3 regions of the Neobacillus sp. S1227 genome follow, and region 2 is predicted to be linked to each of the others. Evidence: a T-box and tRNA genes for the amino acid it is inferred to sense, from the RefSeq annotation. Region 2 holds a T-box; the other regions hold tRNA genes.
The links. The T-box of region 2 lies ahead of proS (proline--tRNA ligase). A T-box ahead of a tRNA ligase gene usually reads a tRNA of that ligase, here a tRNA-Pro.
Positions count from the first base shown of each region.

Region 1: it encodes a tRNA-Pro, which carries the amino acid that the T-box ahead of proS (proline--tRNA ligase) is inferred to sense. The anticodon was not compared.
Region 3: it encodes a tRNA-Pro, which carries the amino acid that the T-box ahead of proS (proline--tRNA ligase) is inferred to sense. The anticodon was not compared.

Region 1 covers NZ_AP038276.1:240,649-247,097, forward strand. The annotation lists gene ACZ5AE_RS01305 (Tex family protein) at 257-2,431, shown strand; gene cmpA (cortex morphogenetic protein CmpA) at 2,523-2,633, opposite strand; gene ACZ5AE_RS01315 (SprT family protein) at 2,728-3,204, shown strand; tRNA gene ACZ5AE_RS01320 (tRNA-Asn) at 3,324-3,398, shown strand; tRNA gene ACZ5AE_RS01325 (tRNA-Ser) at 3,403-3,493, shown strand; tRNA gene ACZ5AE_RS01330 (tRNA-Glu) at 3,506-3,577, shown strand; tRNA gene ACZ5AE_RS01335 (tRNA-Gln) at 3,641-3,715, shown strand; tRNA gene ACZ5AE_RS01340 (tRNA-Leu) at 3,722-3,806, shown strand; tRNA gene ACZ5AE_RS01345 (tRNA-Leu) at 3,870-3,955, shown strand; tRNA gene ACZ5AE_RS01350 (tRNA-Arg) at 4,015-4,088, shown strand; tRNA gene ACZ5AE_RS01355 (tRNA-Pro) at 4,111-4,187, shown strand; tRNA gene ACZ5AE_RS01360 (tRNA-Gly) at 4,202-4,275, shown strand; rRNA gene ACZ5AE_RS01365 (16S ribosomal RNA) at 4,389-5,938, shown strand; rRNA gene ACZ5AE_RS01370 (23S ribosomal RNA) at 6,141-6,449, shown strand, end outside.
Region 2 covers NZ_AP038276.1:2,312,945-2,325,520, forward strand. The annotation lists gene selB (selenocysteine-specific translation elongation factor) at 345-2,231, shown strand; gene ACZ5AE_RS11780 (TerD family protein) at 2,278-3,831, opposite strand; partial or broken gene ACZ5AE_RS11785 (alanine:cation symporter family protein) at 4,015-4,143, opposite strand; gene ACZ5AE_RS11790 (MMPL family transporter) at 4,153-7,290, opposite strand; gene ACZ5AE_RS11795 (MarR family winged helix-turn-helix transcriptional regulator) at 7,294-7,755, opposite strand; gene ACZ5AE_RS11800 (hypothetical protein) at 7,890-8,090, opposite strand; gene ACZ5AE_RS11805 (hypothetical protein) at 8,193-8,330, opposite strand; T-box leader at 8,501-8,715, shown strand; gene proS (proline--tRNA ligase) at 8,810-10,240, shown strand; gene ACZ5AE_RS11815 (GNAT family N-acetyltransferase) at 10,304-10,864, shown strand; gene ACZ5AE_RS11820 (YdcF family protein) at 10,886-11,482, opposite strand; gene hmpA (NO-inducible flavohemoprotein) at 11,706-12,576, shown strand, end outside.
Region 3 covers NZ_AP038276.1:84,706-97,281, forward strand. The annotation lists gene ACZ5AE_RS00425 (helix-turn-helix domain-containing protein) at 1-120, shown strand, start outside; gene dusB (tRNA dihydrouridine synthase DusB) at 155-1,156, shown strand; gene lysS (lysine--tRNA ligase) at 1,336-2,832, shown strand; rRNA gene ACZ5AE_RS00440 (16S ribosomal RNA) at 3,184-4,733, shown strand; rRNA gene ACZ5AE_RS00445 (23S ribosomal RNA) at 5,051-7,986, shown strand; rRNA gene rrf (5S ribosomal RNA) at 8,224-8,340, shown strand; tRNA gene ACZ5AE_RS00455 (tRNA-Val) at 8,351-8,426, shown strand; tRNA gene ACZ5AE_RS00460 (tRNA-Thr) at 8,436-8,511, shown strand; tRNA gene ACZ5AE_RS00465 (tRNA-Lys) at 8,613-8,688, shown strand; tRNA gene ACZ5AE_RS00470 (tRNA-Leu) at 8,698-8,782, shown strand; tRNA gene ACZ5AE_RS00475 (tRNA-Gly) at 8,793-8,867, shown strand; tRNA gene ACZ5AE_RS00480 (tRNA-Leu) at 8,873-8,961, shown strand; tRNA gene ACZ5AE_RS00485 (tRNA-Arg) at 8,975-9,051, shown strand; tRNA gene ACZ5AE_RS00490 (tRNA-Pro) at 9,067-9,143, shown strand; tRNA gene ACZ5AE_RS00495 (tRNA-Ala) at 9,151-9,226, shown strand; rRNA gene ACZ5AE_RS00500 (16S ribosomal RNA) at 9,406-10,955, shown strand; rRNA gene ACZ5AE_RS00505 (23S ribosomal RNA) at 11,273-12,576, shown strand, end outside.

The DNA.
Region 1 (6,449 bases), 2.1 Mb from region 2:
TTTCTGTTTTTAATTCCAGTAACGTCGGATGGGCGACAGTGAAAAAAGGATTATCCGCCAGTAACAGTTGGTTATGCGACAGTAATAGGAAGTTATCCGCTGGCGTCGCGACAGTAACGAGAGGCTATACGACAGTAAGTGGGTCTTATCCGCCAATAATATCCGACAGTAACGAGAGCTCCTCCCTGCCTCTTAATAATGAAACGGCACTTTTAATTTGCTACAATGGATATAAAATGAATGGAGGAATAGTTAAGTGACCGAAACAGTAATAAAAGACGATCAGCTGTTAGGAAAAATTTCAGCTGAATTGGCAATCAGCCATAAACAAGTGAAAAATGTCATTTCCTTGCTGAATGAAGGAAATACAGTCCCATTCATCGCTCGCTATCGTAAAGAAATGACCGGTGCCCTAGATGAGGTGCAAATTCGAAATATTTTAGATCGCTGGCAATACATACAAAACCTCGAGCAAAGAAAAGAAGAAGTTCTCCGGATCATTGCGGAACAAGGAAAGCTGACCGAGGAACTCCAAAAAAGCATCGTAAAGGCTGAAAAGCTCCAAGAGGTGGAAGACCTATACCGTCCCTATAAACAAAAGAGACGAACCAAGGCTACAATAGCTAAAGAAAAAGGCTTAGAGCCGCTTGCGGAATGGCTGCTGACATTCCCAAAAGAAAGTGTTGAAGAAAAGGCGAAGGAATTTTTATCAGAAGAAAAAGAAGTTCTTACAATTGAAGAGGCGCTAGCCGGCGCAAAGGATATTGTTGCGGAAATGGTGTCTGACGATGCGGAGGGCCGAAAATGGATCCGCCGGGAAACCTTTAAATCCGGTGCGGTTGTCTCTGTTGTAAAGGAAGCGGAAAAGGACGAGAAAAACGTATACGAAATGTACTACGAATATGAAGAGCCTGTAAATAAAATTGTTCCTCACCGTATCCTTGCCTTAAACCGCGGTGAAAAAGAAGACATTCTAAGAGTGTATATCAAAATTAACCCAGATATTATCATCTCGTATTTGTCCAGAAAATGGGTTAAAAAGGAGCACTCACCGGCAGCTTCATTTGTATTGGAAGCAATCGAAGACGGCTATAAAAGATTAATCCAGCCATCAATTGAGCGAGAAATCCGCAGTGAGTTGACAGAAAAGGGGGAGACCCAAGCTATTCATATATTCTCAGAGAATTTGAGAAACCTTCTCCTCCAGCCGCCTTTAAAGGGAAAAATCGTTTTAGGTGTAGACCCTGCCTATCGGACAGGCTGTAAGCTGGCGGTTGTGGATGAAACCGGGAAGGTCTTAAAGATTGATGTCATTTACCCGCACCCGCCGAAGGCGAAACTTGAGGAAGCAAAAGACAAGTTTATTAAAATATTGCTGGACTATAAGGTTGAGATGGTTGCAATCGGAAACGGGACGGCTTCTAGAGAGACAGAGCAATTCGTAGCTGATATTTTAAAAGAAGTTGAGGGAGAAATCTTTTATCTAATTGTGAATGAAGCCGGGGCAAGTGTGTATTCTGCTTCCGATCTTGCAAGAGAGGAATTTCCGGACTTCCAGGTAGAAGAACGGAGTGCCGTGTCAATTGCCCGCCGTCTGCAGGACCCGCTTGCGGAATTGGTTAAAATAGATCCGAAATCAGTAGGTGTCGGCCAATACCAGCATGATGTATCGCAGAAACTTTTGTCCGAATCACTCCATTTCGTCGTGGAAACGGCAGTTAACCAGGTCGGCGTGAATGTGAATACTGCTTCATCTTCCTTACTTCAGTATGTCGCTGGCCTTAATAAAACAGCTGCCAATAATATTGTGAAAATGCGCGATGAGGAAGGGAAATTCACCAGCCGCTCGCAATTAAAAAAGGTTCCTCGCCTTGGTGCAAAGACCTATGAACAAGCGGTGGGCTTCCTGAGGGTATTAGATGGAAAACAGCCACTGGACCGGACCGGAATTCACCCGGAAAATTACAAAGAGGTAGAAAAACTACTTAAAAACCTTGGCTTTACAACGGCTCACCTAGGGTCTGAAGAGTTGAAATCTGCCTTGAACGGCCTTGATTTGAAGTCAGTTTCTGAAGAGTTGTCCATTGGTGAGTTAACATTGAAGGATATTGTTGACGCACTTGTAAGACCGGAACGTGATCCGCGTGACGACTTGCCGCGTCCGCTTTTGAAAAAAGATGTTCTAAAACTAGAAGACCTAAAATCCGGAATGGAGCTCCAAGGTACTGTTAGAAATGTTGTTGATTTCGGAGCTTTTGTAGATATTGGGGTTAAACAGGACGGGCTTGTTCATATTTCAAAACTAAGCAATCGATTCGTCAAACATCCGCTCGATATTGTTTCGGTAGGGGATGTAGTAACCGTCTGGGTAGATTCGGTTGATATGAAAAAAGGCCGGGTAGCCTTAACGATGCTTCCTCCAGCAAAATAATAAAAACTCGCTGATTGCGCGAGTCCGTTATGACGAAGAAAAAGGCATAGTTGAAATATATGTGTTAAAAAGCAAAAAGCGAAAACACTGCTTAGCAGTGTTTTTTTCTGTAAAAAAACCAGCATTGATTTAACAGCTTGATTTGATATCGATTTTTTTCATAAAATGCTCTTTTCATTTGGTTTTGAAACCAAGTAGGCATAAATCAAACCTCCCGAAAAGTTTCTCCACAAGGGTATATACAATATATGCTATAATAGGTTGTCACGTTCGCAAAGAAAGTGAGGGAACCTTAAATGAAGGATTTAGAGCTTCAATTGATGGTGGAAAAAATCTCATTGGAGTACTTTGGGAAGCCATTCAAACATAAGGCAACCTTTAATTCTCGGCTCAGATCAACTGGCGGCAGATACCTTTTGGGGACACATAATATCGAAATTAATAAAAAGTATTTGGAGCAGCTTGGCGAACAAGAATTAATTGGGATCATTAAACATGAGCTCGTTCACTATCATCTTCATCTTGAAGGTAAGGGATACAAGCATCGTGATTTAGATTTTAAAACACTCTTAAAAAAGGTGGGAGCACCAAGGTTTTGCAATCAGCTTCCGGATGCCCCAAAAAGAAAACGTAAAGCTAAAAAAATCCTTTTATATAAATGTACAAAGTGCAGTCTTCCATATCAGCGTAGAAGAAGCATAGATACAAGTCGCTATGTTTGTGGAAAGTGCAAAGGGAAATTAGAAAAGGTTAGAGAATATCTGTTGGAATGAAAGTTTGAAAAACCATTTATTTCTATGAAAGTTCGTATTGACTTTAGATAGAGACGTCATTATAATTTAAAGAGTCGATAGGGCAACACCTTATTAAACAACGTCATATTTGTTATTATTCCGCAGTAGCTCAGTGGTAGAGCTATCGGCTGTTAACCGATCGGTCGCAGGTTCGAATCCTGCCTGCGGAGCCATATTGGGGAAGTACTCAAGTGGCTGAAGAGGCGCCCCTGCTAAGGGTGTAGGTCGCGTAAGCGGCGCGAGGGTTCAAATCCCTCCTTCTCCGCCAGGTGAAAATATCGGCCCCTTGGTCAAGCGGTTAAGACACCGCCCTTTCACGGCGGTAACACGGGTTCGAATCCCGTAGGGGTCATCAGGAATGGGGAATGAATAAAGTCATTTCCTGTTTCTTTCTCTTTTAAAAAATAATATATATTGGGCTATAGCCAAGCGGTAAGGCAACGGACTTTGACTCCGTCATTCGTAGGTTCGAATCCTGCTAGCCCAGCCATTTTATGCGGGTGTGGCGGAATTGGCAGACGCACCAGACTTAGGATCTGGCGCCGCAAGGCGTGGGGGTTCGACTCCCTTCACCCGCACCAATAATTTCCTGTTGAAAAACTTCAGGAAACATGTTATGATTTTCTTTGTCACTAATTTAAAATGCGGTCGTGGCGGAATGGCAGACGCGCTAGGTTGAGGGCCTAGTGGTGGCAACACCGTGGAGGTTCAAGTCCTCTCGGCCGCACCAAAAAAACATGTTGACATCATAAATCGAATGTGTTAAGATATAAAAGTTGATTTAAAAGAGCGCCCGTAGCTCAATTGGATAGAGCGTCTGACTACGGATCAGAAGGTTATGGGTTCGACTCCTGTCGGGCGCGTTATAAAGTTCAACTCCAATATCGGGAAATAGCTCAGCTTGGTAGAGCACTTGGTTTGGGACCAAGGGGTCGCAGGTTCGAATCCTGTTTTCCCGACCATCATAATTTTATATGCGGGTGTAGTTTAGTGGTAAAACCACAGCCTTCCAAGCTGTTGTTGTGGGTTCGATTCCCATCACCCGCTCCACTTTAGAATGATAGTTCTTTGAAAACTAAACAAACAAAAACGTCAACAAACAATAATATTGGTTTCGAATGAAACAAAGCCAACGTAACATTTTTGAGCTAATCAACTCAACTTTATTGGAGAGTTTGATCCTGGCTCAGGACGAACGCTGGCGGCGTGCCTAATACATGCAAGTCGAGCGAATCAATAGGAGCTTGCTCCTGTTGATTAGCGGCGGACGGGTGAGTAACACGTGGGCAACCTGCCTGTAAGACTGGGATAACTTCGGGAAACCGGAGCTAATACCGGATAATTTCTTCCCTCGCATGAGGGAAGGTTGAAAGTCGGTTTCGGCTGACACTTACAGATGGGCCCGCGGCGCATTAGCTAGTTGGTGAGGTAACGGCTCACCAAGGCGACGATGCGTAGCCGACCTGAGAGGGTGATCGGCCACACTGGGACTGAGACACGGCCCAGACTCCTACGGGAGGCAGCAGTAGGGAATCTTCCACAATGGACGAAAGTCTGATGGAGCAACGCCGCGTGAGCGATGAAGGCCTTCGGGTCGTAAAGCTCTGTTGTCAGGGAAGAACAAGTATCGGAGTAACTGCCGGTACCTTGACGGTACCTGACCAGAAAGCCACGGCTAACTACGTGCCAGCAGCCGCGGTAATACGTAGGTGGCAAGCGTTGTCCGGAATTATTGGGCGTAAAGCGCGCGCAGGCGGTCCTTTAAGTCTGATGTGAAAGCCCACGGCTCAACCGTGGAGGGTCATTGGAAACTGGGGGACTTGAGTGCAGAAGAGGAAAGCGGAATTCCACGTGTAGCGGTGAAATGCGTAGAGATGTGGAGGAACACCAGTGGCGAAGGCGGCTTTCTGGTCTGTAACTGACGCTGAGGCGCGAAAGCGTGGGGAGCAAACAGGATTAGATACCCTGGTAGTCCACGCCGTAAACGATGAGTGCTAAGTGTTAGAGGGTTTCCGCCCTTTAGTGCTGCAGCTAACGCATTAAGCACTCCGCCTGGGGAGTACGGCCGCAAGGCTGAAACTCAAAGGAATTGACGGGGGCCCGCACAAGCGGTGGAGCATGTGGTTTAATTCGAAGCAACGCGAAGAACCTTACCAGGTCTTGACATCCTCTGACACTCCTAGAGATAGGAATTTCCCCTTCGGGGGACAGAGTGACAGGTGGTGCATGGTTGTCGTCAGCTCGTGTCGTGAGATGTTGGGTTAAGTCCCGCAACGAGCGCAACCCTTGATCTTAGTTGCCAGCATTCAGTTGGGCACTCTAAGGTGACTGCCGGTGACAAACCGGAGGAAGGTGGGGATGACGTCAAATCATCATGCCCCTTATGACCTGGGCTACACACGTGCTACAATGGATGGTACAAAGGGCAGCGAAGCCGCGAGGTGGAGCCAATCCCATAAAACCATTCTCAGTTCGGATTGCAGGCTGCAACTCGCCTGCATGAAGCCGGAATCGCTAGTAATCGCGGATCAGCATGCCGCGGTGAATACGTTCCCGGGCCTTGTACACACCGCCCGTCACACCACGAGAGTTTGTAACACCCGAAGTCGGTGGGGTAACCGTAAGGAGCCAGCCGCCTAAGGTGGGACAGATGATTGGGGTGAAGTCGTAACAAGGTAGCCGTATCGGAAGGTGCGGCTGGATCACCTCCTTTCTAAGGATATAAGCTGGACCTATGAGCCAGACAATACACGTTTGTTTGATTGTTTCTTGTTTGTTTAGTTTTGAGGGAATTATCTCTCAAAACTTTCGTTCTTTGAAAACTAGATAATCGTAAAAGAAGAAGTAACCAAGTAAGAACCGAGTAATCGCCATTTTAGTTTTTCTCTCTTATTTTTAAGAGTAAAAACCTTTTAGGTTAAGTTAGAAAGGGCGCACGGTGAATGCCTTGGCACTAGGAGCCGACGAAGGACGGGACTAACACCGATATGCTTCGGGGAGCTGTAAGTAAGCGCCGATCCGAAGATTTCCGAATGGGGAAACCCACTGTTCGTAATGGAGCAGTATCTTTACCTGAATACATAGGGTATTGATGGCAGACCCGGGGAACTGAAACATCTAAGTACCCGGAGGAAGAGAAAGCAAACGCGATTCCCTGAGTAGCGGCGAGCGAAACGGGAACAGCCCAAACCGAAAGGCTTGCCTTTCGGGGTTGTAGGACACTC
Region 2 (12,576 bases):
GCCTGATGAAGGACAAACTCAATCAAAAGAAAGAGGAAAATGTCCCTCATACGCGTGATGAAGGACAAAATCCATCATTAGAAAGAGGGAAATTGGTTCAATAGAAAGAGGGAAATGTCCTTCATAAGCGTGATGAAGGACAAACTCGATCAATAGAAAGAGGAAAATGTCCCTCATAAGCATAATGAAGGACAAAATCAACAAAGAGACTTATGGAATGTCCTTCATCCAAAAAAAACGCTTGAAATAAACCTCCAAATAATACTTGTCCAAGAAAGTTCGCTTGAACAATCCCCCTATTAAGGCTACAGTAGAGAAGAAGACCGGTAAAGAAGGTGGCAGGCTTGGAAAAGAGATATTTTACAATTGGAATGGCGGGGCATATTGACCATGGGAAAACGTCCCTAACGAAGGCTTTGACCAATATTGATACTGACCGATTAAAAGAAGAAAAAGAACGGCAAATCTCGATTGAACTCGGATTTGCTCCATTATATGAAGATGAAGAAATCCAGATTTCCGTTATCGATGTTCCGGGGCATGAACGCTTTATACGGCAAATGATTGCTGGCGTTGCCGGTATTGACCTAGTAGTGCTAGTTGTAGCGGCTGATGAAGGAGTCATGCCGCAAACAAAAGAACATCTCGAGATCTTAAAATTTCTCGGTGTCAAAAACGGGATCATCGCAATTACTAAAATAGACCGAGTTGACGACGAATTCATTGAACTTGTAAAAGATGATATTTTAGCAGAACTGCAAGGCACTGTATTTGAGGATGCCCCATTTGTTTTAATCGACAGTTTATCCAATAAAGGGATTGAAGAAATAAAACAGCTAATCATTAAAAAGCTCAAGGAACAAGAGATGCGCGATGCCAAAGGCGCGTTCCGTCTGCCGATTGACCAGGTGTTTACTGTAAAAGGGCAGGGGACAGTTGTCCGCGGCACGGTTTATGAAGGCACAGTGGAAGAGGGACAGGTCTTAAAAATCATGCCTAAAGGGCTGGAAGTCCGAGCCCGGCAGATACAAGTTCATCACAAACCATCGAAAAAAGCATACGCCGGACAACGTGCAGCAATTAACCTGTCAGGAGTCTCAAAAGAAGATTTGGAACGCGGTGAAGTTCTTGTTTCCTCGGAGCATTTTATTGTAACCAGAATAATAGATGTCTCCATTCGTGTTGTGGAGGAATTGGAGCATTTAATCAAGCAGCGGATGCCGATTAAACTGCATATTGGGACAGCCGAAGTAATGGGACGGATTGTCTTTTTTGACAGAAATGAAATCAAAGAAGAGAACGGTGAAATCCTTTGCCAGTTAAGACTTGAGGAGGAAATCCTGACCAAACGCGGCGATCGTTTCATCTTAAGACGGCCTAGCCCGACCGAAACGATTGGCGGCGGCTGGGTTATTGATCCTAGGGGAAATAAATATCGTTTTGGAGAGCAAACGATAGGGGAACTGGAGAAGAAAAAAGCCGGCACGCCTAAAGAACGGATAACAGCCACTTTGTTGGAAGCGAAAAGCCTCTCATTACCAGAATTAATCAAACGGACTGCCTTGGATGAAGAAACCTTATCCGAGCATCTCCAGGATAATGAATTTGTTCTTTTTAATGGGAAGGAATACACATTACAACAGTTAATCGAGTCTATCGAGGAAGATATTTACGACAGACTGCAGGATTTTCATCATTTAAATCCAATGAAGCAGGGTGTCAATAAAGCTGAAATTCTCCAATCGATGCAAAAAAAATTCCCGAAATCTCTTCTTGATTATGTAGTAGAAAATGCGATCTCTAAAAAGGTTTTTAACCGGAGAGAACAGTTTGTCTCGCTGGCTGAGTTTTTACCGCATGTTCCAAAAAACTGGGCAAAACGGACGGAAAATCTGCTCGCTGAATTGAAAAAGGATGAGTTAAAAGTTCGCAATTTAAAAGACTATATATCGGCTGCAGGCATTCCGGATTCTCTTGAAGGGGATTTACGAAGATTCCTAGAAGACCAAGAGTTGATTGTGGTGCTCGATGATCAGTTTGCTTATCATGGAGATGTTTTTAATGATGCCGTTCATAAACTTCAAACCGCTACGGGTCTCGAATTTGAAGTGGGTGAAGCGAAAGAGGTCCTTGACCTTTCACGTAAATACATGATTCCATTTTTGGAAAAATTAGATGCAAAAGATTTTACAAAACGAGTTGAAAATAAACGAGTTTGGAAAGTTAAATAGAAAAAAGCCTCTGCCGCTTATTAGTTGCATGAGGCTTTTTTCATTCCTAAGATAAAAACTCAGCTGGATTTAAACCGAGTTCGTGGCAGATATCAACGACCATCTGCTTTTCATTATGGTCAAAGTTCCCATCAGCATAGCCGATGGCAATGCAGTAGCGGGCGACCAGGCGGGCAATTTCCGGTTTTGTGCGAATCTTCCCAAGCGCACGGAATGCTTCGGCACGGCCAAGCATTCGATCATTTTCAATCCTGGAGACGAAAAAGTTGAATCTTTGAATGACTTTGGTGGTATCAAATACCCGCAGCTCTTCGCTTTGATTAACAAAATCGACCATCTTTTGCCGCTCAGAAGCATCTAAATAACCATCTGCTATGGCTACCAATGCACAAGCTGCAACGACGGCATCTAATACATCCTGACTCTTGTATCGACTAAATAATTCCTGTGCTCGTCTTTTTTGTGTGTTTGCCCATTCTGCATAGTCTGTTTGAGAAGGGGACCAATTACTACCACAGCTATTGCAGGTGAATTTTAATTGGTTATGACCAATAAACCCGCCAAGCAAACCGACAGGACCCAGAATTAAACCGCCAATTGCCGCTTTGCCCAAACCAAACCCTTTTTTGCCGGTACGTACATTTGAAGAATGACAACGTGGGCAAACGATATCATCGCCCCCATATGTAGACCTCGGGCTTGTTGAAGAAGGGAATGTTTGAGACGGAAAGCCAAAAGCAGGTTGTCGATGTGTAGAATCCGGCTGAAGATGGATCGGCTGCTGGGATGTATTTTGGCTTTGCGGGTATGGATCATATTGATTTTGACTTTGGCGATACGGATCATAATTATTATTATTTTGGCTCCCGTTCTGCGGAAAAAAGGACTGAGATTGATGGGAATTATTGTTCTGGGTTTGATAAGGATTTCCCATGAACTGATTGGATGAGCTTGGTTGAAATGAATTCCCAGGCTGGCGGTTTGACTGTTGAACCGGAGCAGAATAAGACGAATTGACAGGGGCATCATCAACAGTTACCCCAAAATTTCCACAAAGGGCAGCCAATCCGCCTTGAAATCCACTGGCAACGGCATTAAATTTCCATTCACCGTTATGACGATATATTTCTGCTGCGACAATAGCGGTTTCAACTGTAAAATCCCTGCCTAGATTAAATCTCAATAATTCTTCATTGTTTAGCTCATTAAATATTCGGACATAGGAATCAGATACTTGTCCGAAATTTTGTCGCTTCGCCTGGGCATCATGAATTGTAATGGTGAAGGCGATCCGATGAATGTGAGCGGGTACCTGGTTTAGATCAATTCGTATTTGTTCGTCGTCCTTAACTCCGGAGCCAATTCGATTATCGCCGCTATAAATAATGGCTCCATTTCCTCCGGATGGATTATTGTAAAAAACAAAATCCTGATCGCTTTGTACTTTTCCTGATGGACCCAATAGAAAAGCGGATGCATCCAAATCAAAATTCGAACCGTTTTGATTGATATTCCAACCCAAACCCACAACAACTTTTTGAAGGCCGGGGTGGGATTTTGTTAAATCCACTTTTTGACCTTTGCTTAATGTAACACCCATATTTTTCACTCCTTATTTTTCTAACAATCTTTCCCATATAAATTTATATAAGAATAGGGAGAAACATACTGAATACATATAACAGTTTCTACGAATTAGTCCTAAAAAAGTTTCATTAAATCAAATAAAAAGAACTAACCCGAATTTAATCAGAGTTAGTCCTTTAAGATATAAGCTTAAATATCAGCCTGTCTTTTCACTTTCAAGTGGATTGTATTCCTTTTCCCAGAAGTCTGCGTCTTGAATTCCGAGTTTGACAGGGTCAAAGACAGGGTCCTTACCATCCTTCAACTGTGATTCATAGTCTCTTAGGTGTTGGAGTTATTTTTTAAATGGCCACCAGTTGGCTTCTCCAAAGGTGCGTACCATAACTGGTACAAACAGCGGAAGAACCACTAGAGCATATAAAGCAAGGCCAATTAATAGAATCGTAGCAATTTCTAGTAATGATAAAACACCGGAAGGCATCATCGCTGCAAACGTTCCACCTAAAATGACAGCTGCTGAAATGATGACAGTCCCCATCTTCTTCATTGATTCAAGAATGGCTTTTTCAACTGGCAGATCACGATACTCGTTAAAGCGATCCATTAAGAAAATACTGTAGTCGATTCCAAGCGCAACAAGAATAACAAAGGCAAAGAAGGGTACAGCCCAGCTGATGCCTGTGTAACCTAACCAGTTTACAAAAATATATTCAGAGATTGACATTGAAGTATAGTAGGTTAAGACTAAGGAACCGATCAGGTAAATTGGCATTATCAGTGAACGAAGCAGGATGATCAATATGATTCCGATTCCCGCAAGCATTAAGATAACAGTTCTGGAATAGTCACCTTTGGAAATAGTATCCAGATCATGGTGCATGCTTGAAACACCTCCAATAGCAACCTTCGCATTTTCAAGCTTGGTACCTTTAACTGCGCGTTTTACAGCATCTTTAATGACTGGTATTCTGTTTATCGCCTCATTAGAGTATGGGTTCTTATTAAAGACAACATCCATCGTCATGACCTTGCGATCCTTTGACATATAGGCATTCAGAACTTTCGCAAAATCATTGCTGTCTAAAACATCCTGCGGGATATAAAAACCATTTTGCTGCTGCTTGGCTACGCCGGTCAAATAATCTTGGGCACTTACCAGACCATTAGAGACTTGGTTTAATCCATCGGAACTTTGATTTAATCCGTCAGAAAGCTGGTTAATTTGGCTGCCAATATTTTCAAATCCGGACAGAAGTCCCTGCTGGCCATCATTGATGCCGCCCAGACCGTCAGTAAATTTCGGCATATTTGCGACAATTTGCCCCTGACCGTCTTCCATTTGATATAAACCAGACTCAAGTGCCTCGAGTCCCGGAAGGAGCTGTTCCATACCTTTGATTAACTGTTCTTGGCCTGCAATCAGTTTTGCAAATTCGCTATTGGCCGTATAAAGACCGTTTTGTGCTTCTTTAAGGCCTGCGTTAAGCTGATTCAAGCCTGCAGTTAGCTGCTGTGCTGCCGCATAAGCCCCAGTGGCATCCGGATTACCTGGAATGCCTTCAATTACCGCCTTAATAGTTTGATAGTCTTGACTATTCTTGACATCTGAAAAATCTGTTTCTAATTGATTAAAATTAGCTTTCAAGTCAAGGCTGCTGCTTAGTAATTCCAACCCAGCGACCGTTTTTTGATAATTGCTTAATAGAGTGCCCAGCCCAGCTTCTGTTTGTTGATAGCCCGCCAGCAATTGTTTGCTTCCATCTAAAGCTTTTTGAGAATTAATTTTGATTTGGGTTAAGCCTTCTTTAATTTGTGTTGAACCTAAAGCACCTTGCCTAAGTCCTGTTTCGATATCTGAAAGGCCGCTTTGAACCTTTGCCAGATTCGTTTTGATTTCATTCGTGCCAGAGATTAATTGGCTGATACCAGCTGTTGCCTGCTCCATTTTTGGCTGATTAGCTGCCATCTGGCTACTTGCTTCAGAGAGTCCGCCGCTGATTTGTTTAATTCCTTCATTTCCTTTGCCAAGGCCGTCCTCAAGGCTTGCGGCCTGTTTGGAAATATAGAAATCGTCAATTAGTTTGCCGGTCGGGCTGGTGACTGAACGGACAGTTTTGATATCATCGACTTTTTTGAGTTCCTGGCTGATTTTTTCGGTAATAGACAAATATTCAGTGGTGTTCATTTTATCGTCATTTTTAATGACAATTTGTGTTGGCATGGATTCACCAGGACCGAACGAATCTGCAATTAGATTGTACCCCTTAATAGATGGATATTCATCGCTGATTTCTTCAAGCGAATTAAATGATAATTGATCCTTATACGTAAATAGGAAAGGTAATGCGATAATGGCAACAAGAATAAAAGCAATCAATGGACGTTTCAAGGCAAAGTTCCCCATTACACCCCATATCTTACTATCGCCGTGTTCAATCTTCCCCTTAGCTGGCCAAAACAATTTTTTCCCAAGGACTGCCATGAAAAATGGTACCACCGTGATAAGTGCAATTAATAATATCGCTACTCCAACTGCCACCGCAGCGGCGGATTTGTATAGCTGGAAGGTGGAGAAACCTATCGAAGCAAATCCGATTAACACGGCCGCTCCGCTAAAAAAGACCGTTTTTCCAGCTGTTTTGTATGTTTTAATGATGGCCTCAGATACATTTTCATCCACTGATAATTCCTCTTTAAAGCGGCTTAAAAGCAGGATGCAATAATCCGTTCCAATCCCGAAGAGAACGGCAACCAAGAAAATCTGGGTAAAGGTTGATAATGGAAAGTTCACCTTATCTACTAAAATAGCTACAATGGATTGCGCTGTCAGATAGCTAAATCCTACCGTTATCAAAGGGATAATAGGTGCCACTGCTGATCTAAAGACAAGCAGCAGCACTGCTAAAATGAAAACTACCGTAATACCTTCGGTTTTTTTCAGACCTTCCTGGGAGTTTGTGATGAGGTCCTCGCCAATCACCCAGCTGCCGGTATAGTAATGATCAAGTTTGACATCATCCATTGCTTTATTTAATTCTTTGACAATTTCTTTAGCTTCTCTATCATTCGAAGTAACTTTAATGGAGACTAAAATTGTTTTACCGTCCTTTGAAACCAACTGATCCTTCAGTTCTTCTTGTGTGAAATGGGTGAGGATTTCGGTAATTCCAAGCGTCTCTTTATTTTTTTCTAGTTCTTTAATCGCTTTTTCAGCCTCTGCAAAGTCGTCCTTCGTTAATTTTTTTTCACTATGGAAGACAAGAGCGGTTTGCAAGGAATTACCCTTATTTTCACTAGACTGAACATCCTTGAGAACTTTTTCGGCAAGGGTGGAGGGGTAGCCTTCAGGAACGGAAATTTGCCCTTTCTCTCGAACGAGATTTTCCATATTTGGCGCAGCTATAAAAAGCGCAGCGATGACTGCTATCCAAGCGATTAAGATAAACCATTTCCCTTTAATAATGGCTCTCACTTGTTATTCCCCCAGTTCTTCCAGTTTCTTGTTATCCAATATTTTTGCTAGTTTTTCATACGTGTTAATAAAGTTTGTGATTTCGGTTTCATCGAACTGTGTAATGATAGATTCAACTAATTGATGGACTTTTTCTTGGGCACTTTGAAACAGTTCGACGCCTTCTTTGGTTGGTGTTAAATAAACCACTCTCCGATCTTTTTCGTCTCTAGTTCGTTGTATTAAGCCTCTATCCGTCATTCGAGTGATAATAGCTGTTATTGCACTTTTATTGACCTGAAAAGCTTCGGCCAATTCCGTCGAGGTACATTCTCCTGTCTTCTGGATATATCTTAAGATGTAGTGCTGGTCATTGGTTAATTCGTTCCCAAGCTGATTTTTAATTAGGGCCTCCGCTTTTCTATGTACCTGAAAAGAAATGTTTACATAGCGGTCAATTAAATCCTGAATTGTGTTGTTATCCATTTTGCTTCCACCCCATTAATTTATAAAAAAGTAGTTAACCTATTGAATTATTCACCTGTTAAACTATATAACAAAGTAAATATTGTGTCAATTAGGAACAATGAGCAAAAAAAAAGACCTTGATTATATAACAATCAAGGCCATTTCTCTATATGTTTTTGTAGTCTTTTTCTTTTCGTGATTCTTCTAATTAGATATATGCCAGCAATCAATGCCAGTACATTTAATGAATCGCCAAAGTTAATCGTTAAACTGAAATGATTATTAACATTAACATCATTTTTATTGTTGTTTGTAGTAGGACCACTTTTTAATCCCGGTTCTTTCTTTATCACATCCTGCCCCCCCTTAGAAATCTATCATTTCTCTATTGATATTCGGGGCAAGGGGGGAAAATGCTAGATTTTAAAAATTGTTTTTTTATCCTTATCTTCGGTTTACTCTTCATCTTTTTCCTTATCTACAGCATTATGAAAAATGCGTTTCAGGGCTTCATTTTGCATTCTCATGTATTCAAGCAATGCTTCTTTTTCCTCCTCATCGAGCACGAGTTCATCCTTTTTTTCCTGTTTCATGCAAACCACCCCAATTTAGCTATTAATAGCATTTTAACTGATTCGGAACGTCAATTAAAGAGGTATCAAAAATTAAAAAATGGCGATAATGGTTATTGCTGATGAAAAATATTCCTTTGAAGGAATTGACTTTTAGCTATGGGAAATATATAATTTTTTCAAAAATATAAACTGAAACAATGACGGGGATTAGTAAAATGAAAAGGTCTTACCAAGAGAGGGAGCCATTGGTGCGAGGTTTCTTAAGACGGTCATTTGAACCTGCCTCCGAGTTCTGTATCGGATGGATTGAAGATACATGCGGATCAAATCCGTTATCATGGAAAGAGTATAAAGCATTCGCTTTATGAATTTAGGGTGGTACCGCCAGGCCTTGGTCCCTTTTTAGGATCAGGGCCTTTTTATATGTAAAAAATTAAATGCGTCTATAGCAGGCGCTGGAGCGGGAAATATTTTTTAGAAAATGATGAGGTGTCAAAATGGCTAAGGAATTTGTAAAAGATATTACTGCGATGGATGAGGACTTCGCGCAGTGGTATACAGATGTTGTCACAAAAGCAGATTTAATCGATTATTCAAGCGTTCGCGGTTCGATGATTATTCGGCCATACGGATTTGCCCTGTGGGATAATATCAAAAATGAACTGGACCGCCGCATTAAAGAAACGGGGCATGAAAATGTGTATATGCCTTTATTTATTCCGGAAAGCCTGCTGCAAAAGGAGAAGGACCACGTTGAAGGGTTTGCTCCTGAAGTTGCCTGGGTAACTCACGGAGGCTCTGAAGAACTTGCTGAAAGACTGGTAGTTCGCCCGACTTCTGAGGTTTTATTCTGCGAGCATTATAAAAATATCATCCATTCTTATCGTGATTTACCAAAACTATATAACCAATGGGCTAACGTTGTCCGTTGGGAGAAAACAACCCGCCCATTCTTAAGAACATTGGAGTTCTTATGGCAGGAAGGCCACACAGCACACGCAACAGACGAAGATGCGATGGAAGAAACGATCAAAATGTTAAATGTGTATGCTGAGGTTCTTGAAGGGATCCTAGCTATTCCAGTTGTAAAAGGGCAAAAAACTGAAAAAGAAAAGTTCGCCGGTGCAAAAGCCACCTTTACTGTTGAAAGCTTGATGCATGATGGAAAGGCGCTTCAGTCAGGGACTTCCCATCACTTTGGCACAGGCTTTGCTGAAGCATTCGGAATCCAATACACTGACAAAGATGGAAAACTGCAATATGTTCATCAAACATCATGGGGCTTTACAACAAGGGTTATCGGTGCACTAATTATGGTTCACGGCGATGACCGTGGTCTTGTCATTCCGCCAAAGGCTGCACCAACTCAAGTAATGATTGTTCCAATTGCGCAGCATAAAGAAGGCGTGCTTGATTTTGCGTATGAATTGAAAAATTCTCTTGGCAAAGTGGCTCGTGTCGATATTGATGCCAGTGATAAAAAGCCAGGCTGGAAGTTCAATGAGTATGAAATGAAAGGTATCCCTGTCCGTTTGGAAGTTGGTCCAAAGGATATCGAAAACAAGCAGGTAGTTTTGGTACGCCGCGACACTTTGGAAAAAATCGTCGTTTCTATGGACCAATTAGAAGAGAAGCTTGCTGCGCTCCTTGAGGAGATTCAGTCGAACCTGTACAACAAAGCATTGAAGCATCGTGAAGAAAGAACATCGGTTGCCACGACACTTGCTGAATTAAAAGAATCTTTAGAAGCAAAGCCAGGCTTTATCAAAGCTATGTGGTGCGGCGAGTTGGACTGCGAAGAAAAAATCAAAGAAGATACCGGGGCTACATCTCGTTGTATCCCATTCGAACAGGAAAAAGTATCAGCTAAATGCGTTTGCTGCGGAAAAGACGCAGATAAGATGGTTTACTGGGCAAAAGCATATTAATAAATACCTTTTTGGGGGGCTCTTTCAAAACGGAAGAGCCCATTTTTTTGGAGGTGCATAATAATGAAACCTATTTTACTAGATTTCCCAGAAGAATTTTACACAGAAAGATTAGTTATTCGTAAGCCGATGCCGGGTGACGGGAAAGCGGTGTATGAGGCAATGCAGACTTCTTTGACCGAACTGAAGCCGTGGATGCCCTGGGCCCACCGCGATCAATCTCCAGAAGAGGTAGAGGCTAACATGCGTGAAGCGCATGCGAAATTCCTCGCTAGAGAAGATCTGCGATTGCATATTTTTCATAAAGAAACCGGTGAATTTATTGCATCTTCCGGATTGCATAGGATCAATTGGGATGTTCCCAAATTTGAAATTGGCTACTGGATTGATACACGGCATAGTGGAAAAGGTTACATAACGGAAGCAGTTGAGAGGATTACCAATTTTGCCTTTCAAGAATTAAAAGCCAAGCGGGTTGAAATCCGCTGTGATTCCCAAAACGTGAAAAGCAGGGCCATTCCTGAACGTCTGGGGTTTGACCTGGAAGGCATTTTAAAAAATGATAGTAATTCTGTTGATGGAAATGAACCGAGAGATACATGTGTTTTTGCAAAAATAAAATAAAGGAATAAAAATACTCGACCACTAGAGTCGAGTTTTTATATTATCTAGGGATGTTACTAAATAATATTTTGTAATCGCTAAATATTCACGAAAATATGATTTTGGGACAGCGATCAACGGTGTTTCCGCAGGAAGCCCTTGTACCTTTAGGTCTGCGTCAGCTGCAAGTGATAAGGCACGATAGAGATGAAAGTCATTCGTTACTACAACACCATCTTTAGCAGATATCGGAATGAGCTTTTTTGAAAAACGTATATTTTCATATGTATCAGTTGATTTAGCTTCTAAAACAATCCGAGATTCGTTAATCCCAAGTTTCTGCAGTTCTCTTTTAATACATTCTGCTTCAGATATATCCTCTCCGGGACCTTGCCCTCCCGAAGCAATAGCTATCGTCCTCGAGTTTTTCTTTAAATATTTGGCAGCTGCATCTATTCGGCTTACTAATGTTAACGATGGTTCGGTGCCTTTCACTCTAGCGCCTAGAACAATTAGGTAATCAGCATTTTTAGATGGAACTACACCATAATTTAAGGAAATCTTATATTGTAAAAGGGCTGCATAAATGATCCCCGCCGCAAATATTACCCAAAACAATAAAAATACTTTTTTTCGAATCCTTACCATTAATTTTGCACCTCAATAATTTACTAATAATCTTTATTTTACATTATAAATGAATTAGCTGGAAAATTTTGCGGACTAAAGTAATAGTCTGAATTATTCAAAAATAGCAAAATGTGATTTACATCACTTTCACTCTATGATTTATATCATATAATTCATTACGGATATACAATTCACTACATATATAGTGGAAACACAAAGAGGAGTGATAAAGATGTTAGAACAAAAAACAATTGACATTATTAAATCAACAGTTCCAGTTTTAGAACAACACGGTGAAAAAATTACGACCCGCTTTTATCAGCTTATGTTCGGGAACCATCCTGAATTATTGAACATTTTCAATCATGCTAACCAAAAACAGGGAAGACAGCAAAAAGCTCTTGCCGGAACGGTGTATGCTGCAGCAATGTATATTGACAATCTTGAAGCCATTATTCCAGTTGTCAAACAAATCGCCCACAAGCATAGAAGCCTCGGTATCAAACCTGAGCATTATCCGATTGTTGGAAAACATTTGTTACTTGCCATCAAGGATGTTTTAGGAGATGCAGCAACTGATGAAATTATCGATGCCTGGGCTCAAGCTTATGAAGTAATTGCTGGTGCCTTCATCAGTGTGGAAGCAGAAATGTATGACCAAGCAGCTAATCAAACAGGCGGCTGGGACGGTTTCCGCAACTTTATCGTTGAACACAAGGTTGTCGAAAGTGATGTCATTACCTCCTTCTATTTAAAGCCTGAAGACCAAAAAGAAATTGCCGGCTTTGAACCAGGTCAATATATTAGTATTTTACTAGAGATTGAAGGGGAAAAGTTTACCCATATCCGTCAATACAGCTTATCAGATGCTCCGGGAAAAGATTACTATCGAATCAGCGTGAAACGCGAGGCTGGTACTCCAAATCCGGATGGAATCGTATCTAATTACCTTCATGATGAAGTAAAAGAAGGAGACATTTTAAAGGTAAGTGCGCCAGCAGGGGATTTTGTGTTAAATACTGAAAAAACGAATCCGGTCGTATTACTTAGCGGCGGTGTAGGTTTAACGCCAATGATGAGTATGTTAAAGACAGTCGTAGAAC
Region 3 (12,576 bases), 2.2 Mb from region 2:
GTATCAGTTTCTATTTTGGGAGAAATTGAGCGGGGCAACCGACTGCCAGCAGAGGAACTGTTGGAGAAAATTGCACTGGCTTTAAAAATTACCAGGGAAGATTTAGCACCAAAGGAATAGAGGATAGAAAAACTTTAGTTAAGGAGGGCGTTTAATGCTGAAAATTGGCGATATTGTATTGAAGAATCCTGTCGTCTTGGCGCCTATGGCTGGAGTCTGTAATTCAGCATTCCGCCTTACGGTAAAAGAGTTTGGTGCAGGTTTGGTCTGTGCTGAAATGGTTAGCGACAAGGGAATTGTTTTTAAAAATGAAAAAACAATGAATATGCTTTATATCGATGAGCGGGAAAAACCATTAAGTCTGCAAATTTTTGGCGGCGAAAAAGAAACGCTTGTCGAGGCAGCAAGATTCGTTGATAAAAATACGAATGCTGACATAATCGATATTAATATGGGCTGCCCTGTTCCGAAAATCACAAAATGTGATGCTGGAGCGAAATGGCTGCTTGATCCAAATAAAATCTATGAAATGGTTTCGGCTGTGGTAGATGCTGTTGATAAGCCTGTTACAGTTAAAATGCGGATGGGCTGGGATGAAGATCATATCTTTGCGGTAAAAAACGCGCAAATGGTTGAAAGGGCAGGTGGGAAAGCTGTTGCTCTGCACGGCAGGACGCGCGTTCAAATGTACGAAGGAAAAGCCAATTGGGACATTATCCGTGAAGTAAAGCAGTCAGTAAATATTCCTGTCATCGGCAACGGTGATGTTCAAACACCACAGGATGCCAAAAGAATGCTGGATCAAACAGGTGTTGACGGTGTCATGATTGGGCGGGCTGCACTAGGGAACCCTTGGATGATTTATCGAACGGTTCAATATTTAGAAACCGGGAAATTAATGGGCGAACCGTCTGTTCGTGAAAAAATTGATGTCTGCATCCTTCACCTCGATAGATTGATTGCGTTAAAAAATGAGAATATCGCAGTCCGTGAAATGCGCAAGCATGCTGCCTGGTATTTAAAAGGTATCCGAGGCAATGGCAAGGCGCGCAATGCCGTAAATGAGTGCGATACACGCGAACAGCTCGTTTCCTTATTAAACGAATTAGTAGTAGATGCTGAGGCAGAAGAACAAAGCCAGGCAATAGTAGGCTGAATTTGACATAAATTGTGCTATTTTCTATAATTATTTTGTTTGATGTTAAGACTGCCAGTGGGTTACTGGCAGTTTTTATTGTATTCTATCTTTTTAGATGTCTGAATTGTTCAGTTTGTGTAAAATAATAAAGTATGCAGATGCGCGAATTTCACATGCATTTTACATAAAAAAGTTTAATGGAGTTGATAGTTGTGAGTGAAGAATTAAATGACCAATTAAAGGTCAGACGTGAAAAAATGCATTCGATGCGGGAAAAAGGGCTGGATCCCTTTGGTAAGCGTTTTGATCGTACACATAACAGTCAAGAGTTAATCAGTCAATATGGCGAACTTGATAAAGAGGAATTGGAAACTCAAAATGTGACAGTTGCCATTGCCGGGAGAATTATGACGAAACGCGGCAAAGGGAAAGCGGGATTCGCCCATATCCAGGATTTAACTGGTCAAATCCAAATATACGTACGCCAGGACGCAGTTGGCGAAGAGGCATATGAAACGTTTGATTCAGCTGACTTAGGCGATATTGTCGCCGTTCATGGAACTTTATTTAAAACGAAGGTTGGCGAGTTATCTGTTAAAGTTGATAACTTTGTATTCTTAACAAAAGCACTCCGTCCGCTGCCGGATAAATTCCATGGCTTAAAGGACGTTGAACAGCGCTACCGTCAGCGTTACTTAGATTTAATCATGAGCCAGGAAAGCAAAGAAACCTTTATTACACGCAGCAAAATCATTCAATCAATGCGCCGTTATTTAGATGACCATGGTTATTTAGAGGTTGAAACACCTATGATGCATGCCATCGCAGGCGGAGCATCTGCAAGACCATTTATCACACATCACAATGCACTTGATATGCCGCTGTTCATGAGGATTGCGATTGAGCTGCATTTGAAGCGTTTGATTGTCGGAGGTCTTGAAAAGGTTTATGAAATCGGTCGGGTATTCCGTAACGAAGGTGTTTCTACACGTCATAATCCTGAGTTTACGATGATTGAATTATATGAGGCTTATGCTGACTATCGTGATATTATGAGTTTGACAGAAAACCTCATCGCTCATATTGCACAGGAAGTATTAGGTACAACAACAGTACGGTACGGAGAATATGAAGTAGACCTCAAGCCGGAGTGGAAAAGACTCCACATGGTTGATGCCATCAAAGAATACACTGGTGTGGATTTCTGGAAAGAGACAAGCGTTGAAGAAGCTCGTCAGCTTGCAAAGGAACATGGTGTAGAAATTACTGAGCATATGCTGTATGGTCATATCGTTAATGAATTTTTTGAGCAAAAAGTAGAAGAAAAATTGATACAGCCTACATTCATTTATGGACATCCGGTTGAAATTTCTCCGCTTGCAAAGAAAAATGACGAGGATCCGCGGTTTACCGACCGTTTTGAGCTGTTTATAGTCGCTCGTGAGCATGCTAATGCTTTCACAGAGTTAAACGACCCGATTGATCAGCGTGAGCGTTTTGAAGCCCAGTTAAAAGAGCGCGAGCAGGGTAATGATGAAGCGCACGAGATGGATGAAGATTTCGTAGAGGCATTGGAATATGGAATGCCTCCAACGGGCGGGCTGGGAATCGGTATTGACCGTTTAGTAATGTTATTGACCAACTCACCATCAATTCGTGATGTTCTGTTATTCCCGCTAATGCGTCATAAGTAAATTGTTATGGAAAAGTGCTGTTAAAACGGCACTTTTTCTTTTATTTATGATTAAATAGAATGAATATTAAAACTTGTATTTCGGTTTAAAAAAACTAATAAAAACTATTGCACGAAATTATTATTGGTGGTATATTTATATCTGTTGTTGCGAGACAGTAAGTCTTCGACAAAAGAATTCAAAAAAGTTGTTGACATTAAGTTGATAACTTGGTATGATTAAAAAGTCGCTTTTAGGCGGCAGGTTAAATAGTTCTTTGAAAACTAAACAAACAAAAACGTCAACAAACAATAATATTCGTTTCGAATGAAACGAAGCCAACGTAACATTTTTGAGCTAATCGACTCAACTTTATTGGAGAGTTTGATCCTGGCTCAGGACGAACGCTGGCGGCGTGCCTAATACATGCAAGTCGAGCGAATCACTGGGAGCTTGCTCCCGGTGATTAGCGGCGGACGGGTGAGTAACACGTGGGCAACCTGCCTGTAAGACTGGGATAACTTCGGGAAACCGGAGCTAATACCGGATAATTTCTTCCCTCGCATGAGGGAAGGTTGAAAGTCGGTTTCGGCTGACACTTACAGATGGGCCCGCGGCGCATTAGCTAGTTGGTGAGGTAACGGCTCACCAAGGCGACGATGCGTAGCCGACCTGAGAGGGTGATCGGCCACACTGGGACTGAGACACGGCCCAGACTCCTACGGGAGGCAGCAGTAGGGAATCTTCCACAATGGACGAAAGTCTGATGGAGCAACGCCGCGTGAGCGATGAAGGCCTTCGGGTCGTAAAGCTCTGTTGTCAGGGAAGAACAAGTATCGGAGTAACTGCCGGTACCTTGACGGTACCTGACCAGAAAGCCACGGCTAACTACGTGCCAGCAGCCGCGGTAATACGTAGGTGGCAAGCGTTGTCCGGAATTATTGGGCGTAAAGCGCGCGCAGGCGGTCCTTTAAGTCTGATGTGAAAGCCCACGGCTCAACCGTGGAGGGTCATTGGAAACTGGGGGACTTGAGTGCAGAAGAGGAAAGCGGAATTCCACGTGTAGCGGTGAAATGCGTAGAGATGTGGAGGAACACCAGTGGCGAAGGCGGCTTTCTGGTCTGTAACTGACGCTGAGGCGCGAAAGCGTGGGGAGCAAACAGGATTAGATACCCTGGTAGTCCACGCCGTAAACGATGAGTGCTAAGTGTTAGAGGGTTTCCGCCCTTTAGTGCTGCAGCTAACGCATTAAGCACTCCGCCTGGGGAGTACGGCCGCAAGGCTGAAACTCAAAGGAATTGACGGGGGCCCGCACAAGCGGTGGAGCATGTGGTTTAATTCGAAGCAACGCGAAGAACCTTACCAGGTCTTGACATCCTCTGACACTCCTAGAGATAGGAATTTCCCCTTCGGGGGACAGAGTGACAGGTGGTGCATGGTTGTCGTCAGCTCGTGTCGTGAGATGTTGGGTTAAGTCCCGCAACGAGCGCAACCCTTGATCTTAGTTGCCAGCATTCAGTTGGGCACTCTAAGGTGACTGCCGGTGACAAACCGGAGGAAGGTGGGGATGACGTCAAATCATCATGCCCCTTATGACCTGGGCTACACACGTGCTACAATGGATGGTACAAAGGGCAGCGAAGCCGCGAGGTGGAGCCAATCCCATAAAACCATTCTCAGTTCGGATTGCAGGCTGCAACTCGCCTGCATGAAGCCGGAATCGCTAGTAATCGCGGATCAGCATGCCGCGGTGAATACGTTCCCGGGCCTTGTACACACCGCCCGTCACACCACGAGAGTTTGTAACACCCGAAGTCGGTGGGGTAACCGTAAGGAGCCAGCCGCCTAAGGTGGGACAGATGATTGGGGTGAAGTCGTAACAAGGTAGCCGTATCGGAAGGTGCGGCTGGATCACCTCCTTTCTAAGGATATAAGCTGGACCTGTGAGCCAGACAATACATGTTTGTTTGATTGTTTCTTGTTTGTTTAGTTTTGAGGGAATTATCTCTCAAAACTTAATTTTTTGCTCCTGTGCCACAGTAGTTCGAAGAAGTAATCTTCAGCTCGTCGCAAGGCTGCAAGAAGTAACGCTCTGATGTTTAATCATGATGTGATTGAAGTCAGTAGCCTTGTTCCTTGAAAACTAGATAATCGTAAAAGAAGAAGTAACCAAGTAAGAACCGAGTAATCGCCATTTTAGTTTTTCTCTCTTATTTTTAAGAGTAAGTAAAACCTTTTAGGTTAAGTTAGAAAGGGCGCACGGTGAATGCCTTGGCACTAGGAGCCGATAAAGGACGGGACTAACACCGATATGCTTCGGGGAGCTGTAAGTAAGCGCTGATCCGGAGATTTCCGAATGGGGAAACCCACTGTTCGTAATGGAGCAGTATCTTTACCTGAATACATAGGGTATTGATGGCAGACCCGGGGAACTGAAACATCTAAGTACCCGGAGGAAGAGAAAGCAAACGCGATTCCCTGAGTAGCGGCGAGCGAAACGGGAACAGCCCAAACCGAAAGGCTTGCCTTTCGGGGTTGTAGGACACTCAACATGGAGTTACAAAGGAACGGGGTAGATGAAGCGGTCTGGAAAGGCCGGCCATAGAAGGTAAAAGCCCTGTAGTCGAAACTTCGTTCCCTCCTGAGTGGATCCTGAGTACGGCCGGACACGTGAAATCCGGTCGGAAGCAGGGAGGACCATCTCCCAAGGCTAAATACTCCCTAGTGACCGATAGTGAACCAGTACCGTGAGGGAAAGGTGAAAAGCACCCCGGAAGGGGAGTGAAAGAGAACCTGAAACCGTGTGCCTACAAGTAGTCAGAGCCCGTTCATGGGTGATGGCGTGCCTTTTGTAGAATGAACCGGCGAGTTACGATTGCATGCGAGGTTAAGTTGAAGAGACGGAGCCGCAGCGAAAGCGAGTCTGAATAGGGCGAAATAGTATGTAGTCGTAGACCCGAAACCAGGTGATCTACCCATGTCCAGGGTGAAGTCCAGGTAACACTGGATGGAGGCCCGAACCCACGCACGTTGAAAAGTGCGGGGATGAGGTGTGGGTAGCGGAGAAATTCCAATCGAACTTGGAGATAGCTGGTTCTCTCCGAAATAGCTTTAGGGCTAGCCTCACGTAGTTAGAGTCTTGGAGGTAGAGCACTGTTTGGACTAGGGGCCCTCATCGGGTTACCGAATTCAGACAAACTCCGAATGCCAATGACTTATCCGTGGGAGTCAGACTGCGAGTGATAAGATCCGTAGTCAAAAGGGAAACAGCCCAGACCACCAGCTAAGGTCCCAAAGTATACGTTAAGTGGAAAAGGATGTGGAGTTGCTTAGACAACCAGGATGTTGGCTTAGAAGCAGCCACCATTTAAAGAGTGCGTAATAGCTCACTGGTCGAGTGACTCTGCGCCGAAAATGTACCGGGGCTAAACGTATCACCGAAGCTGTGGGTGGACACCTTGTGGTGTCCGCGGTAGGAGAGCGTTCTAAGGGCGTTGAAGCTGGACCGTAAGGACTGGTGGAGCGCTTAGAAGTGAGAATGCCGGTATGAGTAGCGAAAGATGAGTGAGAATCTCATCCACCGTATGCCTAAGGTTTCCTGAGGAAGGCTCGTCCGCTCAGGGTTAGTCGGGACCTAAGCCGAGGCCGAAAGGCGTAGGCGATGGACAACAGGTTGATATTCCTGTACCACCTCTTTATCGTTTGAGTGATGGGGGGACGCAGGAGGATAGGGTAAGCGCACTGCTGGATATGTGCGTGTAAGCAGTTAGGCTGAGAAGTAGGAAAATCCGCTTCTCATCAGGCTGAGCTGTGATGCCGAGGGAAATATAGTACCGAAGTTCCTGATTCCACACTGCCAAGAAAAGCCTCTAGCGAGATGAATGGTGCCCGTACCGCAAACCGACACAGGTAGGCGAGGAGAGAATCCTAAGGTGAGCGAGAGAACTCTCGTTAAGGAACTCGGCAAAATGACCCCGTAACTTCGGGAGAAGGGGTGCTTTTTGGGGTGAATAGCCCCGAAGAGCCGCAGTGAATAGGCCCAGGCGACTGTTTAGCAAAAACACAGGTCTCTGCAAAGCCGCAAGGCGAAGTATAGGGGCTGACGCCTGCCCGGTGCTGGAAGGTTAAGAGGAGGGGTTAGCTCACGCGAAGCTCTGAATCGAAGCCCCAGTAAACGGCGGCCGTAACTATAACGGTCCTAAGGTAGCGAAATTCCTTGTCGGGTAAGTTCCGACCCGCACGAAAGGCGTAACGATCTGGGCACTGTCTCAACGAGAGACTCGGTGAAATTATAGTACCTGTGAAGATGCAGGTTACCCGCGACAGGACGGAAAGACCCCATGGAGCTTTACTGTAGCCTGATATTGAATTTTGGTACAGCTTGTACAGGATAGGTAGGAGCCTGAGAAACCGGAGCGCCAGCTTCGGTGGAGGCGTCGGTGGGATACTACCCTGGCTGTATTGAAATTCTAACCCGCACCCCTAAATCGGGGTGGGAGACAGTGTCAGGTGGGCAGTTTGACTGGGGCGGTCGCCTCCTAAAATGTAACGGAGGCGCCCAAAGGTTCCCTCAGAATGGTTGGAAATCATTCGCAGAGTGTAAAGGCACAAGGGAGCTTGACTGCGAGACCTACAAGTCGAGCAGGGACGAAAGTCGGGCTTAGTGATCCGGTGGTTCCGCATGGAAGGGCCATCGCTCAACGGATAAAAGCTACCCTGGGGATAACAGGCTTATCTCCCCCAAGAGTCCACATCGACGGGGAGGTTTGGCACCTCGATGTCGGCTCATCGCATCCTGGGGCTGTAGTCGGTCCCAAGGGTTGGGCTGTTCGCCCATTAAAGCGGTACGCGAGCTGGGTTCAGAACGTCGTGAGACAGTTCGGTCCCTATCCGTCGTGGGCGCAGGAAATTTGAGAGGAGCTGTCCTTAGTACGAGAGGACCGGGATGGACGCACCGCTGGTGTACCAGTTGTCTTGCCAAAGGCATCGCTGGGTAGCTATGTGCGGGCGGGATAAGTGCTGAAAGCATCTAAGCATGAAGCCCCCCTCGAGATGAGATTTCCCATAGCGTCAAGCTAGTAAGATCCCTGAAAGATGATCAGGTTGATAGGTCAGAGGTGGAAGCGCGGTGACGTGTGGAGCTGACTGATACTAATCGATCGAGGACTTAACCAAATCGAAAAGCGGAAGCGGCCGGTTAGCAACGTATGGCCTGGAGGGCTTTGACTGAGATAAAGGAAACACGATGAGCGCAAGCGAATCGATGTTGACTTATCGTAGGGAAAAGACCGAAGGACACTAGTTGCTGGACGCTGGAGCTAGACAATGAACAATGTAATTTGGCGAACTCGTTCTTATTTACTTCTTCTGCATTATCTAGTTTTGAGGGAATGAAACCTCTAACTCAATAGGTCCGGTAGCAATGGCGAGAAGGTCACACCCGTTCCCATCCCGAACACGGAAGTTAAGCTTCTCAGCGCCGATGGTAGTTGGGGCGAAAGCCCCTGTGAGAGTAGGACGCTGCCGGGCCATCATATATGGAGGATTAGCTCAGCTGGGAGAGCATCTGCCTTACAAGCAGAGGGTCGGCGGTTCGATCCCGTCATCCTCCACCATATTATTATGCCGGCTTAGCTCAATTGGTAGAGCAACTGACTTGTAATCAGTAGGTTGAGGGTTCAAGTCCTTTAGCCGGCACCACGCTTCTTATCTCCTTGAGTTACATCAGCGGAGGCGTGCGCGAAATCCCGAAGGGATTTTAAGCAGAATAACTATGTTTTTTTGGAGAAACTAATTATTTCGAGCCATTAGCTCAGTTGGTAGAGCATCTGACTTTTAATCAGAGGGTCGAAGGTTCGAGTCCTTCATGGCTCACCATTTTAATATGCGGGTGTGGCGGAATTGGCAGACGCACCAGACTTAGGATCTGGCGCCGCAAGGCGTGGGGGTTCGACTCCCTTCACCCGCACCATTTAAGTTTCGCGGAAGTAGTTCAGTGGTAGAACACCACCTTGCCAAGGTGGGGGTCGCGGGTTCGAATCCCGTCTTCCGCTCCATATTTGCCGGGGTGGCGGAACTGGCAGACGCACAGGACTTAAAATCCTGCGGTAGGTGACTACCGTACCGGTTCGATTCCGGTCCTCGGCACCATTTATTAAATAATGCGCCCGTAGCTCAATTGGATAGAGCGTCTGACTACGGATCAGAAGGTTATGGGTTCGACTCCTGTCGGGCGCGCCATCAAATTTAATAGTTCGGGAAATAGCTCAGCTTGGTAGAGCACTTGGTTTGGGACCAAGGGGTCGCAGGTTCGAATCCTGTTTTCCCGACCATTTCTACGGGGCCTTAGCTCAGCTGGGAGAGCGCCTGCTTTGCACGCAGGAGGTCAGCGGTTCGATCCCGCTAGGCTCCACCAATTATTTTAAATAATATATTGACATTGTTATTTTATCTTGTTAATATATAAAAGTCGCCTCTGAGCGTCAGGTTAAATAGTTCTTTGAAAACTAAACAAACAAAAACGTCAACAAACAATAATATTCGTTTCGAATGAAACGAAGCCAACGTAACATTTTTGAGCTAATCGACTCAACTTTATTGGAGAGTTTGATCCTGGCTCAGGACGAACGCTGGCGGCGTGCCTAATACATGCAAGTCGAGCGAATCACTGGGAGCTTGCTCCCGGTGATTAGCGGCGGACGGGTGAGTAACACGTGGGCAACCTGCCTGTAAGACTGGGATAACTTCGGGAAACCGGAGCTAATACCGGATAATTTCTTCCCTCGCATGAGGGAAGGTTGAAAGTCGGTTTCGGCTGACACTTACAGATGGGCCCGCGGCGCATTAGCTAGTTGGTGAGGTAACGGCTCACCAAGGCGACGATGCGTAGCCGACCTGAGAGGGTGATCGGCCACACTGGGACTGAGACACGGCCCAGACTCCTACGGGAGGCAGCAGTAGGGAATCTTCCACAATGGACGAAAGTCTGATGGAGCAACGCCGCGTGAGCGATGAAGGCCTTCGGGTCGTAAAGCTCTGTTGTCAGGGAAGAACAAGTATCGGAGTAACTGCCGGTACCTTGACGGTACCTGACCAGAAAGCCACGGCTAACTACGTGCCAGCAGCCGCGGTAATACGTAGGTGGCAAGCGTTGTCCGGAATTATTGGGCGTAAAGCGCGCGCAGGCGGTCCTTTAAGTCTGATGTGAAAGCCCACGGCTCAACCGTGGAGGGTCATTGGAAACTGGGGGACTTGAGTGCAGAAGAGGAAAGCGGAATTCCACGTGTAGCGGTGAAATGCGTAGAGATGTGGAGGAACACCAGTGGCGAAGGCGGCTTTCTGGTCTGTAACTGACGCTGAGGCGCGAAAGCGTGGGGAGCAAACAGGATTAGATACCCTGGTAGTCCACGCCGTAAACGATGAGTGCTAAGTGTTAGAGGGTTTCCGCCCTTTAGTGCTGCAGCTAACGCATTAAGCACTCCGCCTGGGGAGTACGGCCGCAAGGCTGAAACTCAAAGGAATTGACGGGGGCCCGCACAAGCGGTGGAGCATGTGGTTTAATTCGAAGCAACGCGAAGAACCTTACCAGGTCTTGACATCCTCTGACACTCCTAGAGATAGGAATTTCCCCTTCGGGGGACAGAGTGACAGGTGGTGCATGGTTGTCGTCAGCTCGTGTCGTGAGATGTTGGGTTAAGTCCCGCAACGAGCGCAACCCTTGATCTTAGTTGCCAGCATTCAGTTGGGCACTCTAAGGTGACTGCCGGTGACAAACCGGAGGAAGGTGGGGATGACGTCAAATCATCATGCCCCTTATGACCTGGGCTACACACGTGCTACAATGGATGGTACAAAGGGCAGCGAAGCCGCGAGGTGGAGCCAATCCCATAAAACCATTCTCAGTTCGGATTGCAGGCTGCAACTCGCCTGCATGAAGCCGGAATCGCTAGTAATCGCGGATCAGCATGCCGCGGTGAATACGTTCCCGGGCCTTGTACACACCGCCCGTCACACCACGAGAGTTTGTAACACCCGAAGTCGGTGGGGTAACCGTAAGGAGCCAGCCGCCTAAGGTGGGACAGATGATTGGGGTGAAGTCGTAACAAGGTAGCCGTATCGGAAGGTGCGGCTGGATCACCTCCTTTCTAAGGATATAAGCTGGACCTGTGAGCCAGACAATACATGTTTGTTTGATTGTTTCTTGTTTGTTTAGTTTTGAGGGAATTATCTCTCAAAACTTAATTTTTTGCTCCTGCGCCACAGTAGTTCGAAGAAGTAATCTTCAGCTCGTCGCAAGGCTGCAAGAAGTAACGCTCTGATGTTTAATCATGATGTGATTGAAGTCAGTAGCCTTGTTCCTTGAAAACTAGATAATCGTAAAAGAAGAAGTAACCAAGTAAGAACCGAGTAATCGCCATTTTAGTTTTTCTCTCTTATTTTTAAGAGTAAGTAAAACCTTTTAGGTTAAGTTAGAAAGGGCGCACGGTGAATGCCTTGGCACTAGGAGCCGATAAAGGACGGGACTAACACCGATATGCTTCGGGGAGCTGTAAGTAAGCGCTGATCCGGAGATTTCCGAATGGGGAAACCCACTGTTCGTAATGGAGCAGTATCTTTACCTGAATACATAGGGTATTGATGGCAGACCCGGGGAACTGAAACATCTAAGTACCCGGAGGAAGAGAAAGCAAACGCGATTCCCTGAGTAGCGGCGAGCGAAACGGGAACAGCCCAAACCGAAAGGCTTGCCTTTCGGGGTTGTAGGACACTCAACATGGAGTTACAAAGGAACGGGGTAGATGAAGCGGTCTGGAAAGGCCGGCCATAGAAGGTAAAAGCCCTGTAGTCGAAACTTCGTTCCCTCCTGAGTGGATCCTGAGTACGGCCGGACACGTGAAATCCGGTCGGAAGCAGGGAGGACCATCTCCCAAGGCTAAATACTCCCTAGTGACCGATAGTGAACCAGTACCGTGAGGGAAAGGTGAAAAGCACCCCGGAAGGGGAGTGAAAGAGAACCTGAAACCGTGTGCCTACAAGTAGTCAGAGCCCGTTCATGGGTGATGGCGTGCCTTTTGTAGAATGAACCGGCGAGTTACGATTGCATGCGAGGTTAAGTTGAAGAGACGGAGCCGCAGCGAAAGCGAGTCTGAATAGGGCGAAATAGTATGTAGTCGTAGACCCGAAACCAGGTGATCTACCCATGTCCAGGGTGAAGTCCAGGTAACACTGGATGGAGGCCCGAACCCACGCACGTTGAAAAGTGCGGGGATGAGGTGTGGGTAGCGGAGAAATTCCAATCGAACTTGGAGATAGCTGGTTCTCTCCGAAATAGCTTTAGGGCTAGCCTCACGTAGTTAGAGTCTTGGAGGTAGAGCACTGTTTGGACTAGGGGCCCTCATCGGGTTACCGAATTCAGACAAACTCCGAATGCCAATGACTTATCCGTGGGAGTCAGACTGCGAGTGATAAGATCCGTAGTCAAAAGGGAAACAGCCCAGACCACCAGCTAAGGTCCCAAAGTATACGTTAAGTGGAAAAGGATGTGGAGTTGCTTAGACAACCAGGATGTTGGCTTAGAAGCAGCCACCATTTAAAGAGTGCGTAATAGCTCACTGGTCGAGTGACTCTGCGCCGAAAATGTACCGGGGCTAAACGTATCACCGAAGCTGTGGGTGGACACCTTGTGGTGTCCGCGGTAGGAGAGCGTTCTAAGGGCGTTGAAGCTGGACCGTAAGGACTGGTGGAGCGCTTAGAAGTGAGAATGCC